DNA from 2 places in the Thermosynechococcus sp. PP555 genome. Region 2 is predicted to be linked to the other one. Evidence: predicted binding sites of a transcription regulator. Region 2 holds the regulator's gene; the other holds the start of a gene.
The links. Region 2 encodes HrcA, which represses chaperone genes, less so after heat shock. Its sites were predicted from a motif close to TTAGCACTCNNANNNTNNGAGTGCTAA; they were not measured.
Positions count from the first base shown of each region.

Region 1: groES (co-chaperone GroES) is a predicted target of HrcA. The motif match lies at 2,635-2,661, and genes of this name have one in related genera.

Region 1 is NZ_CP134168.1:911,858-920,718, reverse strand. It holds gene uvrA (excinuclease ABC subunit UvrA) at 1-342, opposite strand, end outside; gene groL (chaperonin GroEL) at 517-2,154, opposite strand; gene groES (co-chaperone GroES) at 2,224-2,535, opposite strand; gene RHH27_RS04335 (carbohydrate ABC transporter permease) at 2,723-3,547, opposite strand; gene RHH27_RS04330 (MORN repeat-containing protein) at 3,963-4,595, shown strand; gene RHH27_RS04325 (folylpolyglutamate synthase/dihydrofolate synthase family protein) at 4,565-5,848, shown strand; gene RHH27_RS04320 (hypothetical protein) at 5,852-6,034, shown strand; gene RHH27_RS04315 (Fur family transcriptional regulator) at 6,209-6,601, shown strand; gene RHH27_RS04310 (GH116 family glycosyl hydrolase) at 6,639-8,861, shown strand, end outside.
Region 2 is NZ_CP134168.1:247,148-256,008, reverse strand. It holds gene RHH27_RS01150 (IMS domain-containing protein) at 1-248, shown strand, start outside; gene RHH27_RS01145 (carbohydrate ABC transporter permease) at 241-1,119, opposite strand; gene carA (glutamine-hydrolyzing carbamoyl-phosphate synthase small subunit) at 1,116-2,264, opposite strand; gene hrcA (heat-inducible transcriptional repressor HrcA) at 2,358-3,416, opposite strand; gene RHH27_RS01130 (recombinase family protein) at 3,553-4,851, opposite strand; gene glgA (glycogen synthase GlgA) at 4,872-6,296, opposite strand; gene RHH27_RS01120 (glutamate-5-semialdehyde dehydrogenase) at 6,418-7,713, shown strand; gene ppsA (phosphoenolpyruvate synthase) at 8,074-8,861, shown strand, end outside.

The DNA of each region.
Region 1 (8,861 bases), 660 kb from region 2:
CAGGTAATCATAGATTTCCGTCACCGTGCCCACCGTCGAGCGAGGATTGTGGGAAGTGGACTTTTGATCAATGGAAATCGCTGGACTCAGCCCCTCAATGGCATCCACATCCGGCTTATCCAACTGACCGAGGAATTGCCGTGCATAGGCACTCAGCGACTCCACATAGCGGCGTTGCCCTTCAGCAAAAATCGTGTCAAAGGCCAGAGAGGACTTACCGGAACCAGAAACCCCTGTCATCACAATCAGGCGATCGCGGGGCAGATCGAGGTCAATGTTTTTCAGATTATGCTGCCGTGCACCCCGAACCCGAATTTCACCCGTAGGCACTGGATCGCCCATGCTGCAAACTGCGAATGTTAAAAAACGTTACATTGAGGGTTATTATAGCAACGCGGCCAGACCCGTTTGGCACCATCCAATAAAAAAGCGGGGTGTGGTTTCCCCGCTGTGAGTGTGACTTAGGTTACTTGCGCTGAACCCAGTGAGTTTCAGGGATTCACCGACGGGTTGGGCTTAGTAGTCGAAGTCACCGCCCATGCCGGCACTGGCACCCGCAGGATTGTTGTCCTTGGGTTCGGGTTTGTCAACGATGATGCACTCGGTGGTCAGCACCATACCGGCAATAGAGGCCGCATTTTGCAGAGCCGAGCGGGTGACTTTGGCAGGGTCAACGATACCAGCATCGAACATGTTGACATATTCATCTTTGGCGGCATCATAACCCACATCGAAGGGTTTTTCTTTGACCCGTTCGACAATGATGGCACCGTTTTGACCCGCGTTTTCAGCGATGCGACGCAGGGGAGCGCTAAGGGCACGCTCAACAATGTTGGCACCAATCAGTTCTTCACCCGTCAGGTGCTCAGCCGCCCAGTTGCTCAACTCAGGCGCCAAGTGCACCAAGGTGGTACCGCCACCGGGAACGATCCCCTCTTCAACAGCGGCTTTGGTGGCGTTAATCGCATCTTCCAGACGGAGTTTGCGATCTTTCATTTCGGTTTCAGTGGCAGCACCGACTTTAATCACTGCCACACCACCGGCCAGTTTGGCCAACCGCTCCTGCAGTTTTTCTTTGTCATAGCTGGAGTCGGTTTCTTCGATTTGGCGACGGATTTGCTCGCAGCGAGCTTTGACGGCTTTTTCATTGCCTTCGGCCACAATCGTGGTGTGATCTTTGGTGATGGTGATGCGGCGAGCTTTACCGAGCATATCCAGCTTGGTATTTTCCAGCTTCAGACCGGCATCTTCGGTGATCACTTGACCCGCTGTGAGGACGGCAATATCTTCGAGCATTGCTTTACGGCGATCGCCAAAGCCGGGAGCTTTCACCGCAGCCACATTCAAGACACCGCGCAGACGGTTGACCACGAGGGTCGCCAAGGCTTCTTTCTCGATGTCTTCAGCAATGATCACCAGCGGTTTACCGGCGCGAGCCACTTGTTCGAGGATCGGCACCAGATCTTGCACTAAGGTAATTTTCTTGTCGGTGATCAGCACGAAGGGTTCATCAAGCACCGCTTCCATGCGCTCGGTGTCGGTGGCAAAGTAGGGGGAGATGTAGCCCTTGTCAAAGCGCATCCCCTCAGTGACCTCGAGTTCGGTGGTCATGGATTTGCCTTCTTCGAGGGAGATCACGCCTTCTTTGCCCACCTTGTCCATGGCATCGGCAATCATCCGACCCACTTCTTCATCGTTACCGGCAGAGATCGCTGCCACTTGGGCAATGGCTTTGGAATCTTCCACCGGACGGGCATGTTCAGCAATTTTTTCCACAAGGAAGTGGGTGGCTTTGTCAATCCCGCGTTTCAGGGCAATGGGGTTAGCACCGGCAGCTACGTTGCGCAGCCCCTCTTTCACCATGGCATGGGCAAGAACCGTTGCCGTAGTCGTACCGTCACCGGCAGCATCATTGGTTTTCGAGGCGGCTTGGCGGATCAGCGCCACACCGGTATTTTCAATGTGATCTTCCAGTTCAATTTCCTTGGCGATCGTCACCCCGTCGTTGACAATTTGGGGGGCGCCAAATTTTTTCTCCAGAACTACGTTCCGTCCTTTAGGACCAAGGGTCACGGCCACGGATTCAGCCAAGATGTCCATCCCTTTTTCGAGGGCACGACGAGCATTTTCGTTGTAGATAATGCGCTTCGCCATAGGTGTTTCCTACCTCAATCGTTCAACAGTGATGAAAAATCGCACAGAAATGTAAGGAGTGTCAGCGACTTAGCCAACAATGGCCAAGATGTCTTTTTCCGAGAGGAGAACGTAGTCTTCGCCCGCCAGTTTCACTTCAGTACCGGCATATTTGGAGTACAGCACTTTGTCCCCCACTTTCACATCCATGGGCTGACGCTTGCCGTCTTCAGTGAGTTTGCCAGGACCGACGGCGGTCACTTCGCCCACTTGGGGTTTTTCACGGGCATTGTCGGGCAGGAGGATGCCCCCTGCGGTACGTTCTTCACTTTCGCTGACTTTGACAAAAATGCGATCGCCCAACGGCTTCACAGTTGAAACGCTTAGAGATACGGCTGCCATAGCGTACTGTTCTCCCAATTGTAAGAGTATGGATTGATAGCACTCACTGCACGGCTCATCGCGCAGTTTTTGGGGGGCAAGAGCATCACTTGCAGTTGTTTAGCACTCTCACCCTTCGAGTGCTAATGTAGCGAGAGACGGTTGGCGATCGCAACTCCTGTTGCAGTACGGTTTTCCGAACGGAACTTTAGCTCTTTAGTCCCGTCGTGGCAATGCCGCGAATCAGTTGCCGCTGACCCAAAATAAACAAAATCATCACCGGCACAGTGGCAATCACCGCCGCCGCCATCATCAACGGCCAATCATTGGTGAACTGCTCCTGAAAACTGGCCAAGGAAAGCTGCACTGTGATCAGTTCTGGCTTAGTGGTAAAGACCAAGGGCTTAAAGAGGTCATTCCACTCCCCAATAAAGGTAAAGATAAAGAGTGTGACCAAGGCCGGTCGGCTCAGGGGCAAGAGAATATGCCAGAGGACTTGCCAGCGATTTGCCCCATCCAAGAGGGCTGCCTCCTCAAGGGCAACGGGCAATGTGAGAAAAAACTGCCGCATCAAAAAGACGCCAAAGCCATTGGCCGCCGTCGGCAAGATCAAGGCGCCATAGGTATTGATCAGATGACCCGCCTTGAGGATGAGGAAAATTGGGATCACCAAAAGTTGAAATGGGATCACTAGGGTTGCCAGCATCAGCAGCAAAATCGTCTGTTGCCCCGGAAACGAAAGTCGCGCAAGGGCGTAACCCGCTAGGGCTGAGGTCACCAACTGGAGCGCCGTTACCGCTAAAGCCACAAACGTTGAGTTGGCAAAGGCCAAGATAAAGTGTCCCTCCTGCCATGCTGCCTGATAGCTCTGCCATGTCCAGCCTTGGGGTGGCAACAATTGGGTAGGTAGGGTTCCCGGTGGCCAGCCCGACGTACAGAGCACCACCAGTAGGGGGCTGAGAACCAGCAACGCCCCCAATGTCAATACTAGGGTCAACCCCAAGGAGTGACCCCTGCCCAAGAGCCGTTTCAGCCCATCCACAACCTTCCGCTCCCCAAACAAAACCCTGCGCCCTTCGGAAAGCCAGCCTCTTGAGAGCTGCATGTCCAATTCTCCCTCATCCCTGCTTTAACTGCCAGTGAGGTACATTCTCCTTCCCCCTTTCATAGAGATTTATCTGCCCCACTCAGGGGGTTGGGAGGGCGCTTGAGGACATCCTTGCAATCAAGATTTTGCTCAAGACGCTATCAAGGGAGCACTATACCACCCTTTGCGTCTCGCAAGAGAGTGTTTGACCACCCTCCTGAGGACTTGCTTATTCAAAGTGCTGCAGGCACAGAGACCGATTCCAAGACAAAGCTTTGAGTTTCCTCCCCAAGTTTGCATAGGAGACAAGCTGTGCCAGTTAGAGAAGTTGCAATTGTCCACCCTTGTGGAGTGTCCAGTAATGACTCATCTGTACAACCCAAATCCTGCTGTTATTTACCGCTGGGTGATGAGTTCTTGCCTTGTTGGTTTAGGATGTGCAACCCTGCACTTAGCTCCTGTAACTGCCCAAATTGCCGTCTATGAAGGGCGGCGTGTCACCGGGGATGTTACCATGACACTTCCCGACGGCAGCACCTACAAAGGGGAATTGCTCAATGGTCGCTTTAATGGCCAAGGTATCCTCACAATGGCCAATGGCAACCGCTATGAAGGGGAATTTCGCAATGGCCGCTACCACGGTCAGGGGGTGCTCACCTATGCCGATGGGGGACGCTACGAAGGGGGGTTTGTGGATGGCATCTTCAATGGCAAGGGCACTCTCCAACTGGCCAATGGTCAACGCTACGAGGGCACGTTTCTCAATGGTCAATACCATGGGGAGGGGGTGCTCACCTTTCCCGACGGTACCCGCTATGAGGGGCAGTTTCTAGCGGGCAAGTATCATGGAACTGGAACGCTCTCCTTCGGAGATGGCACAAGCTATGCCGGACAGTTTCGCAATGGCTTATTTGAAGGACAGGGGGTCTTTACGCTACCGGATGGCTCCCGCATTGTGGCCACATGGCGCAATGGTCGCCGCGAACCCCGCTAATCTGCTTCAATCAGGCTGTGAGTGATCCGCTGACGGCGGCGCTAAGTCCCTACGCCCGCTTTGGGGTGCGCCTTGGCCTTGAACCCATCCAAGCGCTGCTGAGTGCTTTGGGGTCTCCCCAGTTACAGGTGCCCTTGATCCACGTTGCGGGGACAAATGGCAAAGGGTCGGTGTGTGCCTATTTGGATAGTGTTTTGCGGGCGGCGGGCTATCGCACGGGACGTTATACTTCACCCCATCTGTTGAGTTGGTGTGAGCGCATTTGTGTCGATGGTGAACCCATTGCCCCTGAGGTCTTTTTGACCTTGATTCAACACATTGAAGCGGTACTGCCACAGGTGGCTTATCCCCCCAGTCAGTTTGAAGTGATCACGGCGGCGGCATGGTTGTATTTTGCCCAGCAGCGGGTGGATGTGGCGGTGATAGAGGTGGGCTTGGGGGGGCGCTTGGATGCCACCAATGTATGTCAGCCCCCTTTGGTGAGTGTGATTACCTCCATCGGTTGGGATCATTGGCAGCGGTTGGGCAATACCTTGGGGGCGATCGCTGGCGAAAAAGCAGGTATTCTCAAGCCGGGCGTGCCAGCCGTCATTGGCCCTGTTCCCCCCGAGGCAGAGGCGGTGATTGCGCAGCGTTTGGAAGCTTTGGGGTGCCCAGCGATCTGGCCAGAACCAGCCCAGTGGTGTGCAAAGCGGCCGGGATGGGCGATTTGGAGGGGGATGGAGTACCCTTTGCCCTTGGCTGGAGAAATGCAGTTGGTCAATTCAGCGATCGCGATCGCCACGCTACAACAGTTACAATCTCAAGGCTGGCAGATTTCCCGAGAAGCGATTCAACAGGGAATGGCACAAACCCGCTGGCCGGGACGACTGCAATGGTTACAGTGGCAAGGGCGCAAACTGCTCATTGATGGTGCCCACAATGCTCCTGCCGCCGCCTACCTACGGCAATACGTGGATCAACTGGGCTGGACAGAGGTGACATGGGTGGTGGGGATGCTCGCCAATAAGGATCATGAGGGGATTCTCAAACATCTCCTGCGAGGGGGCGATCGCCTGTGGTTGGTACCCGTACTGGATCACGCTAGCGCTGACTTAGAGGACTTGAAGGCACTTGCCTACACCTGTTGCCCTGAGTTAGGGGAATGCCGTCTTTTTAAGGAGGTGACTGAGGCACTCGATAGGGCAGGCGATCGCTGTGTGGTCTGTGGCTCCCTTTACTTAATTGCTGGCGTTTTGGGAAAGAACTCATAATTGATGTGGGACACTCCCTTTCAAGGAGACACTTATTTCTACGGCACAGAGCCAAACGATTTCCTCAAAGCCCATGCCCATGACTTTGTGCCCCAAGGGCAAATTCTCTCCCTCGTCGAAGGGGAAGGGCGTAATGCCGTCTATCTTGCTCAGCAGGGATATGCCGTCACGGCTGTGAATGCCTAGGACTGGCGAAAGCCCAGCGCCTTGCTCAAGAACGGGGAGTCGCCATTACTACCTATCACTGCGATCTGCGGGATGTTGACCTTGGTGAAAATGCGTGGGATGGGATGATTGCTATTTTTTGCCATCTGCCACCGGAGCGGAACGGTAAAATCAAGGTAATGTTGTCCTATTGCTATGCCGCCGCGACGCACCCGTAGCCAAGTCATTATTCTCGATGCCCTTAGAGCCAGTGGCCGAGCGCTCTCGGCACAGGAACTATTTTTGGAACTACGGCAGCGGCAAACTCCCCTAGGACTGGCAACGGTTTATCGCACCCTCGATAGTCTGCGCATCAATGGTGAGGTGCAAGCACGGGCGTTGCCCAGTGGCGAATTGGTCTATAGCCTCGTGCAGCAGGATCAACACTACCTCACCTGTTTGCACTGTGGGGCATCGATTCAGATTAACTGCTGCCCAGTCCAGCACTTAGAAGCTGAGCTACAACAGTCCTACCATTTTGAGATTTTCTACCATACCCTTGAGTTTTTCGGTCTTTGTGCCAAGTGCCAAGTGACGGTGCAGCGCTAAAAGGGTATTCTGGATCAGACAGGTCTTCAGAAAGGGTGTGATTGAATTTGCCAACTGTACCTGGACACGGGCGATCGCCCAAGGCTGGGAAAATCCCTACCGCGTTCGCTATGCCAGCAATTTAGACGATGGCCCTTGGCATGGCATGCCGCTGGGGGGGTTTGGCGCAGGTTGCATTGGCCGTTCTTCTGCTGGGGATTTTAATTTCTGGCATATTGACGGCGGAGAGCACATTTTTGGCACCCTAGCGGCCTGTCAATTTAGTCTTTTTGAGCAGGGAGAGCAGACACAGGCCTATGCCCTAGGGACTCCCCCTAGCGATGGCCGCCTCAGCACTTGGCAATGGTATCCGGCTGGCAAAGGTATCTACGCTGCCCGCTATCCCCGCAGTTGGTTTGTCTATGAGGGGGTCTTTAAGGCTGAGATCACCTGCGAACAGTTTTCACCGATTCTGCCCCACAACTACCAAGAAACCAGTTACCCCGTGGCAGTGTTTCTGTGGACGTTTAGCAATCCCACGGATCAGCCCCTCACCCTCAGCTTGATGTTCTCGTGGCAAAATACCGTCGGTTGGTTTCGCAATACCACCCCTTCCTCTGCCATTGAAATCCGCGATGATGGCAGCCCCGTCTATACCTACATGCCCCCTTGGGGTCAAAGTGACGGCAATTTTAATGAACTGATTCAAACGGAGTCCTACCAAGGTTGGCGACTGCGCCGTACGCCCCACCCGAACCCACCCCAAGAAGGCGATGGTGAATGGGCAGCATTGGTTCCCACAGGCCTTGGTGAGTTTTTTGGCTGTAGTCGCTGGCAGCCAGAGGGGGATGGGGCACAACTGTGGCAATCATTTTCGGGGGATGGTTCCCTACCAATTGTCAATGATCCAACCCCAGCGGCAGCGGGAGAACAGGTGGCCGCCGCCTTTGCGGTGCGCTTTGCCTTGGCACCTAGGCAAACAAAACAAATTCCCGTGGTCTTGGCGTGGGACTTTCCTGTGACTGAGTTTGGTAAGGGCGTGATCTATTACCGTCGCTACACGGATTTTTGCGATCGCAGTGGCACCAATGCTATCACCCTTGCCGCCCGTGGCCTAGAGCATTACAAGGAATGGCAACAGCAGATTCGCACTTGGCAAGCGCCAATTCTCACCCACCCCGATTGGCCCGACTGGTTCAAGATGGCTCTGTGCAATGAGCTGTACGTCCTCAGTAGTGGTGGAACGCTTTGGAGTACCGCCAGCGATCGCGACCCCGTGGGGCAGTTCGCCGTTCTAGAATGCCTTGACTACCGCTGGTATGAAAGTCTGGATGTGCGGCTCTATGGCTCCTTTGCCCTGCTGCAACTGTGGCCAGAACTGGAAAAATCCGTAATGCGTGCCTTTGCGCGGGCGATTCCCACCGCTGATCCCACCCGGAGAATCATTGGCTACTTCTATCGCGGTGACCCCGAAACCGCCTACAAAGCCCCTCGCAAACTGGCCAATGCTGTACCCCACGATCTCGGTGCGCCCAATGAGCATCCTTGGGAAAGGACGAACTACACTGCTTATCAGGACTGCAATCTTTGGAAGGATTTAGCTTCTGACTTTGTCCTTTTGGTCTATCGCGACTTTTTGTTTACTGGGCAGACGGATCTCGAGTTTGCGCGCGAATGCTGGCCGGCAGTGGTGGCGGCCTTGGCCTATTTGAAACAATTTGATCGCGATGGCGATGGCCTGCCAGAAAATGGCGGTGCCCCGGATCAAACCTACGATGACTGGAAGCTACAGGGGGTCAGTGCCTACTGTGGTGGCTTGTGGTTGGCAGCCCTCGAGGCAGCGATCGCCCTCGGCACGATTCTCCAACAACCGCAGGTGGAGACCTACCGCCAGTGGCTCAAGCAAGCTCGCCCCCGCTACCATCAACTGCTGTGGAATGGCGAGTACTATCGTCTCGATACCGGCAGTGGTTCCGATGTGATCATGGCGGATCAGCTCTGCGGTCAGTTCTATGCCCAACTCTTGGGTTTGGCGGATATTGTGCCCCCAGACTGTTGCGATCGCACCCTGCGAAAAATCTACGACATCTGTTTTCTCGAATTTCACAATGGCCAGTTGGGTGCCGCCAACGGTTTATTGCCCAATGGTCAACCCGAAAACCCCTACGCTACCCATCCCCTTGAAGTCTGGACAGGGATTAACTTTGGCTTGGCCGCCTTTTTGTGGCTGCGGGGTATGACCCGCGAAGCATGGCGCTTAGCCGAGGTGGTGGTACGGCAA
Region 2 (8,861 bases):
GGGCACAGAGCTTAAAATCCGAGGGCAGCCATTGGGTCTATACCCTGCGGAACCTAGAAGTGAAGGAAGTCCGTCCCCGAGGCAGCGATCGCGTGGATGTATTGGTGGAAGTCAATGAGGATGCCCGTTTCTATGAACAGGGAACCCTACGCAATGATATTTCCTATAGCGATCCCTACCGCGTCATTTACACCTTTACCCGTCGCGGCAATCAATGGTTGATTCAACGCATGCAGGTGGTTAGCTAAGGGGCATTTCCACCTGTCGGCCAAACTTGAGATTCAAGAGAGACAACGACAGGATAAATAGGAATAAGACCAGTCCCATCGTACAGGCGTAGTTGATCTCTAAGCGCTGAAAGGCATTCTCATAGATGTAATAAACAATTGTCTTGGAGCTATTGAGGGGCCCCCCTTGGGTCATGACATAGACCTCTTCAAAGACCTTCGTGGCAGAAATTGCTGAGATAATGCTCACCAAAAGAATATAGGGACGCATCAGCGGTAGGGTAATATCCCAATGCTGTCGCCAGCCGTCACTGCCATCGAGTGCTGCCGCTTCGTAGAGTTCACCACTAATCCCCTGAAGTCCCGCCAGATAGATCACCATGTAGTAGCCCAAGCCTTTCCAAATCGTGACGGCCATGACACTAAAGAGGGCAAGTTGGGGACTTGTCAGCCAAGGAATCGGGGTGTCCCGCAGATGCAGACCCTGTACCAGTTGATTGAAGAGGCCATTGGGGGCATAGAGCCAGCGCCAAGCAATCCCCGCCACCACCATTGAGATAATCACGGGGCTGTAGTAGGCAGCACGAAACCAGTGGATGCCCCGCAGAGGTTGATTGACCAGAATCGCCAACAGCAGGGGGGCGATCGCCAGAATCGGCACCACGACCACTAAATAGAGGAAAGTATTGGCCAAGGTTTTCCAGAAAACACCATCGCGCCACAATTGCGCAAAGTTGGCCCATCCCACCCACACAGGCGGACTCAGGAGATCCATCTCATAGCGGGTGAAACTCAGGAAAAAGGCCTGTAGGGCTGGCCAAAAGACCGTCAGTGTGAGTAACCCCAAGGCCGGGGCAAGAAAGAGATAGGGGGTGAGCGATCGCCCTTTCATTGGCTGCGGGGGTGTTGTTGACGATAGGCACGCATTTGCGCCACAAAGTCGCCAAAGAGATAATCAGCATCGTGGGGGCCGGGGCTGGCCTCAGGGTGGTACTGCACTGAGAAAATCGGCAATGTTTGGTGCTTCAGACCGGCAACGGTTTTGTCATTGAGGTTAAAGTGGGTAATCTCAACGGGGGTTTGGGCAAGGGATTCTTCAGTAATGGCAAAGCCGTGGTTTTGGCTGGTAATTTCCACTTGCCGGGTCAGGCCAGCGGGCTGGTTCAACCCGCGGTGACCAAATTTCAGTTTGAAGGTTTCCGCCCCCAAAGAAAGTCCCAACAACTGATGCCCCAGACAAATGCCAAACATGGGACGCTGAGCCGCCAGTAATTTGCGTGCGGTTTCAATGCCTTCCTGAACCGCCGCAGGGTCGCCGGGGCCATTGGAGAGGAAAATGCCATCGGGGTCATAGCTGAGAATCGTTTCCGCTGGGGTATCCGCCGGCACAACAATCACACGGCAACCATAACTAGCCAAGCGACGGAGAATGTTGCGCTTCACGCCAAAGTCAATGGCCACAACCGTCAAGGGTGGCTCTTCGGTGGCTGTTTGGGGACGAAATTCCCAAGCCGGGGGCGTCGGTTCTGTCCATTCATAGGGGGTGCGGGTGGTCACCACCTTGGCTAGATTTTGTCCCTGCATACTGGGAGCGGCAAGGACTTTTTGCAGCAGTTCAACGGGATCAAGGATTTCCGTGGAGATGCCGCCATTCATGGCACCGACAGTACGAATTTTGCGGGTGAGGGCGCGGGTGTCAATCCCGTAAATGGCGGGAATGCGATGGGCTTTGAGGTAATCAGGTAAGGATTGTTGCGATCGCCAGTTACTGGGAATGTCACAGATATGGCGAGCAACCGCACCGCGCACTTGGGGGCGATCGGATTCATCGTCTTCGGGCGTGGTTCCAGTATTGCCCAACTCAGGGTAGGTGAATGTCACGATTTGACCACAATAGCTTGGGTCAGTGAGTACCTCTTGATAACCCGTCATGCCGGTATTAAAGACCACTTCGCCAATGGCTGTTCCCGGTGCCCCAAAGGAAAAACCGCGAAAGACTGAACCATCGGCAAGAACCAGCAAGGCGGGTGTCGGCATTTCAATATCTCCAACTGGGAAAGCCCAATAGTTTATTGTGCATGATAAAGCCGGCCGTTGACTGCACAAGAATTCTCGGATGTTTTGATTTTCTTACTTGCGGCGACTCACCTGTTCAGTTAGATAATCTGCCGCTGTGGCCACTAGGGGAATAATCCGTGCATAGGGCATCCGCGTCGGCCCTAGAATGCCAATACTGCCCACGGGGGAGTCCCCATAGCAATAGCAGGAATAAACCAGTGTACAGGACTGCATCGGCGCTAAGGTATTTTCACTGCCAATGCGGATTTGCACCTGCGAGGGGGCTTGGCTATCGCCACTGATCAAGGGAGCCAGTTGATCCTGTTGGTCTTCGAGAAGATGCAGTAGCATTTGCACCTGCTCCACTTGGGAAAACTCTGGCTGCTGGAGAACATCGGCAAGACCACTGATGACAAAGGAAGTGCCTTGGTGGCTGTAGCGATCGCTCAACTGCCGCAGTAGGGTCTGAAGCTGCTGACTGTAGGTCTGAAACTCCAAATCCAGTTTTTGCCAGTCAATGGCACTGAGTTCCACCAGCGATCGCCCCTGCAACTGATGATTGAGGAAGTTAGTCAGTACCTGTAGGGTGCGCTCCCGTAGCTCAGGGTCTTCTTCCCCTTGATCCAATTGGATCAGTGCCGACTGGGTTTCGTAGGTATCGAGCACAAGAATCACCATCACCTGCTGGGAATCCAAGGCGACCAGTTGAATCACCCGAATCTGCCGCTCCAAACGATTGGGGAGCGTAATCAGGGTAATGTAACCACTGAGATCCGAGAGCAACTGCGCCGCTTGCCGCAAGATCACCTCAAGGCGTTGTTGTCCCCAGATAAACCGCTCACTCAAGAGACTCTCGGCTTTGCGAGCCACATCGGGAATGGGCTGGATCAGTTCATCCACATAGACGCGATAGCCAGAATCAGAGGGCACCCGCCCTGCGGAGGTGTGGGGTTGGTAAAGCAGGCCACTTTTTTCGAGGAGCAGCATCGTATTGCGCACCGTGGCCGGGCTGACGTTGAGGTTGTATTCCGTGGCGATCGCTTTTGAGCCGACGGGTTCTGCCGTGGCAATGTAATGGTTAATCGTGGCGCCAAGAATTTGTTTTTGGCGATCGCTGAGTTCAATCGTCATAACCCCTTACACCTGTGACTTGTTATCTGTGTTTTTTATCTATCTATAAACTAGCCTTTGTATTTCAGCAATTCTGAGTTGCAACTTGCGGCTATGGCGATTGGTCTTTTGTGACTAAAAACTCAGCTAGAAATGGCTAAGCAGTACTGCCAATGGGGGATTCCCAAATAAATTGCAGATGGATCGACCAAGGCTGTGGCGGGCGGCTGGTGACCGCTATGGCATGTAAAAACTCCCGTAGATAGAACCGTTGCTCTGCTGCCGAGAGTTGGTACCAAAATTGCGGCTGACCAAGGGTCACCGCCAGTTGCAAAAGATTACTAGGGGGCAATTGGGCCTGCTGTGCCTCAATTTGTGCCCGTTCCCCAGCCAGTTTATAGCGGCGCAGTTGAGCGGTTTCGGGATCCAAGAGGCCTTGGGCTTCTAGTTCGGCAAGGCGGTGCAGTTGGGTTTCAATTGCTTGCAGTTGAGCCGTCAACGGTGGCGGCGGCAGCGACAGTTGGGCGATCGCGGGCGGCAGGCGCTCAGCAATTTGATCAATCACAGCAGCCAAGGCCGCGTCGTAGGGAATGCTGCGACATTTGGGGGAGAGGGGACAGTGCAGGGGACGCAAGTAGGCATATTGGCTCGGTTGGCGGTAAGGCTGCACCTGAGTCCGGCCAAAGCGTTGCTGACATTGGCGGCAAATCACCAATCCCGCCAGAGGATGGGGGGCACTGGCACTGCGACGAGGCAGAGAGCGTTGGCGTCGCAACAGCCGATCCACCTGAGCCGCTTCATCGGGGGCAATCAGGGGGGCATGGGTCTGAGGAGTCACCGTTTTCCCTTGGTAGTAGAGATGGCCGCGATAGACGGGGTGGGTCAACCAGCGCCGACCGGTCGCTACGCTAATCTGCTTGTGGTGGGTGGTGGCAATAAAGCGCACCGCTGCACTGAGGGAGCCATAAAGGAGAAAATGCTCGACAAAATCCTTGACGACAACGGCTGCCGCTCGATCAATGACATAGTGCTCTTTGCCCCGGCGATAGCCATAGGGAGCACGACCCGGCGGCGGACGGTGCTTGAGGCGATTGCGGGCATGGCCATGGCAGAGAGTGTGGTGATGGAGTTGCTGCTTTACTTGATCCCAAAGGGATAGCAGCTGATCTCCGCTGGGGGGGCGATCGCTCACGTAGCCTTCGGCTAGGGCAATCACCATAATACCCGCTGCCTCCAGTTGCCGCAGGCGATCGCTCACTTCCATCACCGTTTGGCCAAGGGCACTTAATTGGTGTAACAGCCAATAGCCCGGTGCTAACCGCTGCAACCAGTACCGCAACTGCGGCCGAGCAGCCTCCACATCCAGTACCCAGTGGTCAATCTCCTGCCCCCACCCTTGGGGATCGGGGAGGGGCTGCCAGAGGGGATCAATGTACTCGTAGGCAATAATGACCACACATTACATCGTCCTGAGGATCAGGTCGTTGCCGGTACTAGGGTTGGACTAGGATTGGGCATGGTCTCTGGCGGCAAGCCATAAATGGAGTTATAGAGGGCATTGTAGGCTAGTGCTGATTTTGTCCAGCTAAAGTCCTCGCGCATACCCCGCTGCTGGAGGGTGTGCCACTCCCGTTTGTAGCGATACCCTTCCCACGCCCGCACTAGACAGGTGTAGAAGTCAAGGGGTTCATAGCGGTCAAAGCAGTAGCCCGTTCCCGTTTGCCGCTCTGGATCATGGTGAGAGACGGTATCCACAAGGCCACCCGTGCGACGGACAATCGGCACACAGCCATAGCGCAGGGCAATCATCTGAGCAATGCCACAGGGTTCAAAGCGACTCGGCATGATGAAGGCATCGGCACCGCCATAGATCCGCCGCGACAGGACATCGCTGTAGAGCAACTGGACACTACAGCGCCCCGGAAACCGTGAGGCAATTTGCCACATTTGGGTTTCGTAGTAGCGATCGCCCGTTCCCAAGAGGACAAACTGGCTATCGGTGTAGGCCAAAAAGCGATCCAGCACCTGAATCAACAGATCCAACCCCTTTTGCTCCACCAAGCGGGTGACCATCCCCACCAAGAAAGCACCGGAATTCACCTCCAACCCCAGTTCCTCTTGGAGCGCAATTTTGTTGGCCTTACGCCGCTCAAGGGTATCTACGGTGTAGTTTTGCACAAGGGCGCGATCGGTACTGGGATCAAAGACCTCTGTATCAATGCCATTGAGAATACCGGAGAGCTTGCCACTAATAAACGACAGCAGCCCTTCCAATTTCTCACCATATTCGGGGGTTTTAATCTGTTCGGCGTAGGTAGGCGAAACCGTATTGACGCGATCGGCATACTGCAGTGCTGCTGCCATCGTATTGTGCCCCTGCATGTACCACGGACACCAAGTAATTTGCTCGAGGCGCCACCGCCAGGGCCCTTGATAGGCCAAGTTGTGAATGGTGAACACAGTGGTGATGTCGGGATCCTGATGCATCCACACTGGGATCATTCCCGTGTGCCAATCGTGGCAATGGATAATCTGGGGTTTCCAGTAGTTCCAAGCAAATTCTGCTGCCCCATTGGCAAAGAAGGTGAACCGCCAGTCCTCATCCTCCCCGTAGTAGATGCGGCGGGGATTAAAGCAGGGATGGCCAAACAGGTAAAGGGGAACATCCGACCCCGGCAACACCGTTTCATAGACATGGAACGTCTGAAACATGGCATGGCCAATCCAGATGGGATCCTTGGGAATCTCCACCTTGTCGGGCAAGAAGCCATAGTAGGGCATAAAGATGCGCACATCATGTCCCATGCGGCGTAACACCTTGGGCAGGGAACCCACCACATCTCCCATGCCCCCCACTTTCGCCAGCGGTGCCGCCTCAGCAGCAACAAATAGAATTCGCATGATCCTCCTGAACCTGTTTTTTGGCCAATTCTAGGGCAACGCAATTGCCGTTAACCTACCACAAGTGCGGGACAATTTGGCGTACGATCGCTTTTATACGTCTTTGGAATTGGCAACCCCTATGGCAGATTCTCCCCTCGTGCAACGGGTCAAAGAAGTTCATGAGCAGGCGCGTCTGTTGGCTCAGCTGGATGCCACTGCCCGCAATGATGCCCTAGAGCAGGTGGCCTGTGCCCTTGAAGCGGCGCGGGAGGAGATTCTGGCGGCCAATGCTGCCGACTGTGAGCAGGCCAAGGCCAATCAGCTCAATCCTTCTCTTTATGCGCGGTTGGAACTGAGTCCCAGTAAACTAGCGGCGGCGATCGCCGGGGTGCGTCAAGTGGCGACCCTTGCGGATCCTCTAGGTCAGCGCCAACTCCATCGCGAATTGGATACAGGCTTAATTCTCAGTCGCGTCACCTGCCCTTTGGGGGTGCTGGGGGTAATTTTTGAAGCGCGTCCCGATGCCGTCGTGCAAATTGCTTCCTTGGCAATTAAATCGGGGAATGGCGCCATTCTCAAGGGAGGACAGGAGGCGAGTCGCTCGTGCCAAGCGATTATGCAGGCCATTCACAGAGGGCTAGAGAAGTCGGCAGTGCCCGCTGGGGCGATCGCCCTCCTGATGCGGCGGGCAGAAATTACGGAATTGCTGCAACTGGATCAATGGGTTGATCTGATCATTCCGCGGGGTTCCAATGAATTTGTACGTTATATCCAGAACAACACGCGGATTCCTGTGCTGGGGCACGCCGATGGTCTGTGTCATCTCTATGTGGATGTCGCTGCGGATCTGGAGAAGGCGATCGCCATTACCCTCGACGCCAAAACCCAGTACCCGGCTGCCTGTAACGCCATTGAGACGCTTCTTGTCCATCGGGGCATTGCCGAGGCCTTTTTACTCAAAGTGGCTGCTGCCCTTGAGAAAGCAGGGGTGGAATTGCGGGGGGATGCGATCGCCTGCCACCTTGTGCCCATGACCCCTGCCAGTGAAGCCGACTGGGCGACAGAATACTGCGATTTGATCCTCTCTATCAAAGTTGTTCCCGATCTCGATGCCGCGCTGGATCACATTGCCACCTATGGATCGGGGCACACTGAAGCCATTGTTACCGAGGATGCTGCCGCCGCCGCCCGTTTTCTGCAAGAGGTGGATGCCGCTGGCGTTTTTCACAATTGCTCCACCCGCTTTGCCGATGGCTTCCGCTATGGCTTTGGCGCTGAAGTCGGTATCAGTACCCACAAACTACCGCCGCGAGGCCCGGTGGGGCTAGAGGGATTAGTTACCTACAAATACCAACTGGTGGGGAATGGCCACATTGTGGCAACCTATAGCGGCGCCAATGCCAAACCCTTTACCCATCGTGATTTGGAATCCTAACGAATTTAAGGGATTGTTAAGCAACAAACACAGCCAATTTTTCTGTTTCAGAATGGAGATATAGGGCAATAGTGATTTAACCACCGTGCAGATGATGACCGCTGCAAACTTTGCCTATCCAGTCTCCGTTGGAAATGTGTTGCGTGCTTTACCCAGTGTCTGAGCAAAGGAGCAGCCTGCGTTTGGCAACGGACAAGTCTGACTTGGGAATTGCGTGCAGTTAGGTGATTCACAGATTCACGATAGCAAAGGGAGCCAAAGACACTCAAAACTTTAACGGCTCAAGCACTGCTGTTGCATCCCCAGAGGGACAGCAAACGGCAATTTAATCAATGAAACTTAATGTTTGGGAGCATAACAATGACTCAATCCATCCCTAGACCAACCAGTGAAGTGACCCATCGGGAAACAGCGTTTGTTTTAGAACTGAATTCCTTGAGCTGCAAAGACCTGCCCCTAGTGGGGGGCAAAAACGCTTCCTTGGGGGAAATGCTCCAACAACTGACGCCCAAAGGCATTAATGTCCCCGATGGTTTTGCGACCACAGCCTATGCCTACCGTTACTTTATCCAAGCGGGAAATCTTGATACCCAACTGCGGCGGCTCCTTGAAGGTCTCGATGTCGAGGATGTCACAGAACTCCACCGCGTGGGGCAAGCGATTCGCTCGCTAATTTTGCACACGCCGTTTCCCCAAGAAGTGACGGATGCGATTGCTGCCGCCTACCAAAAAATGTGCGATCGCTATGGCCCGAATACGGACGTGGCGGTTCGCTCCAGTGCCACCGCTGAAGATTTGCCCGATGCTAGCTTTGCCGGTCAGCAGGAAACCTACCTCAATGTCCATGGTCTCAAGGGCGTTCTCGACGCCTGTCATCGCTGCTTTGCCTCACTCTTTACGGATCGGGCGATCTCCTACCGCCAGATCAAAGGCTTTGACCACTTCAATGTGGCCCTGTCGGTGGGGGTGCAAAAAATGGTGCGCTCCGACTTGGCCTGCTCTGGGGTGATGTTCTCCATTGACACAGAAACGGGCTTTAAGGACACTGCCCTGATCACGGCCGCCTATGGCTTGGGCGAAAACGTTGTTCAAGGCGCCGTCAACCCCGATGAATACTTGGTCTTTAAGCCAACCTTGAAGGCGGGCTA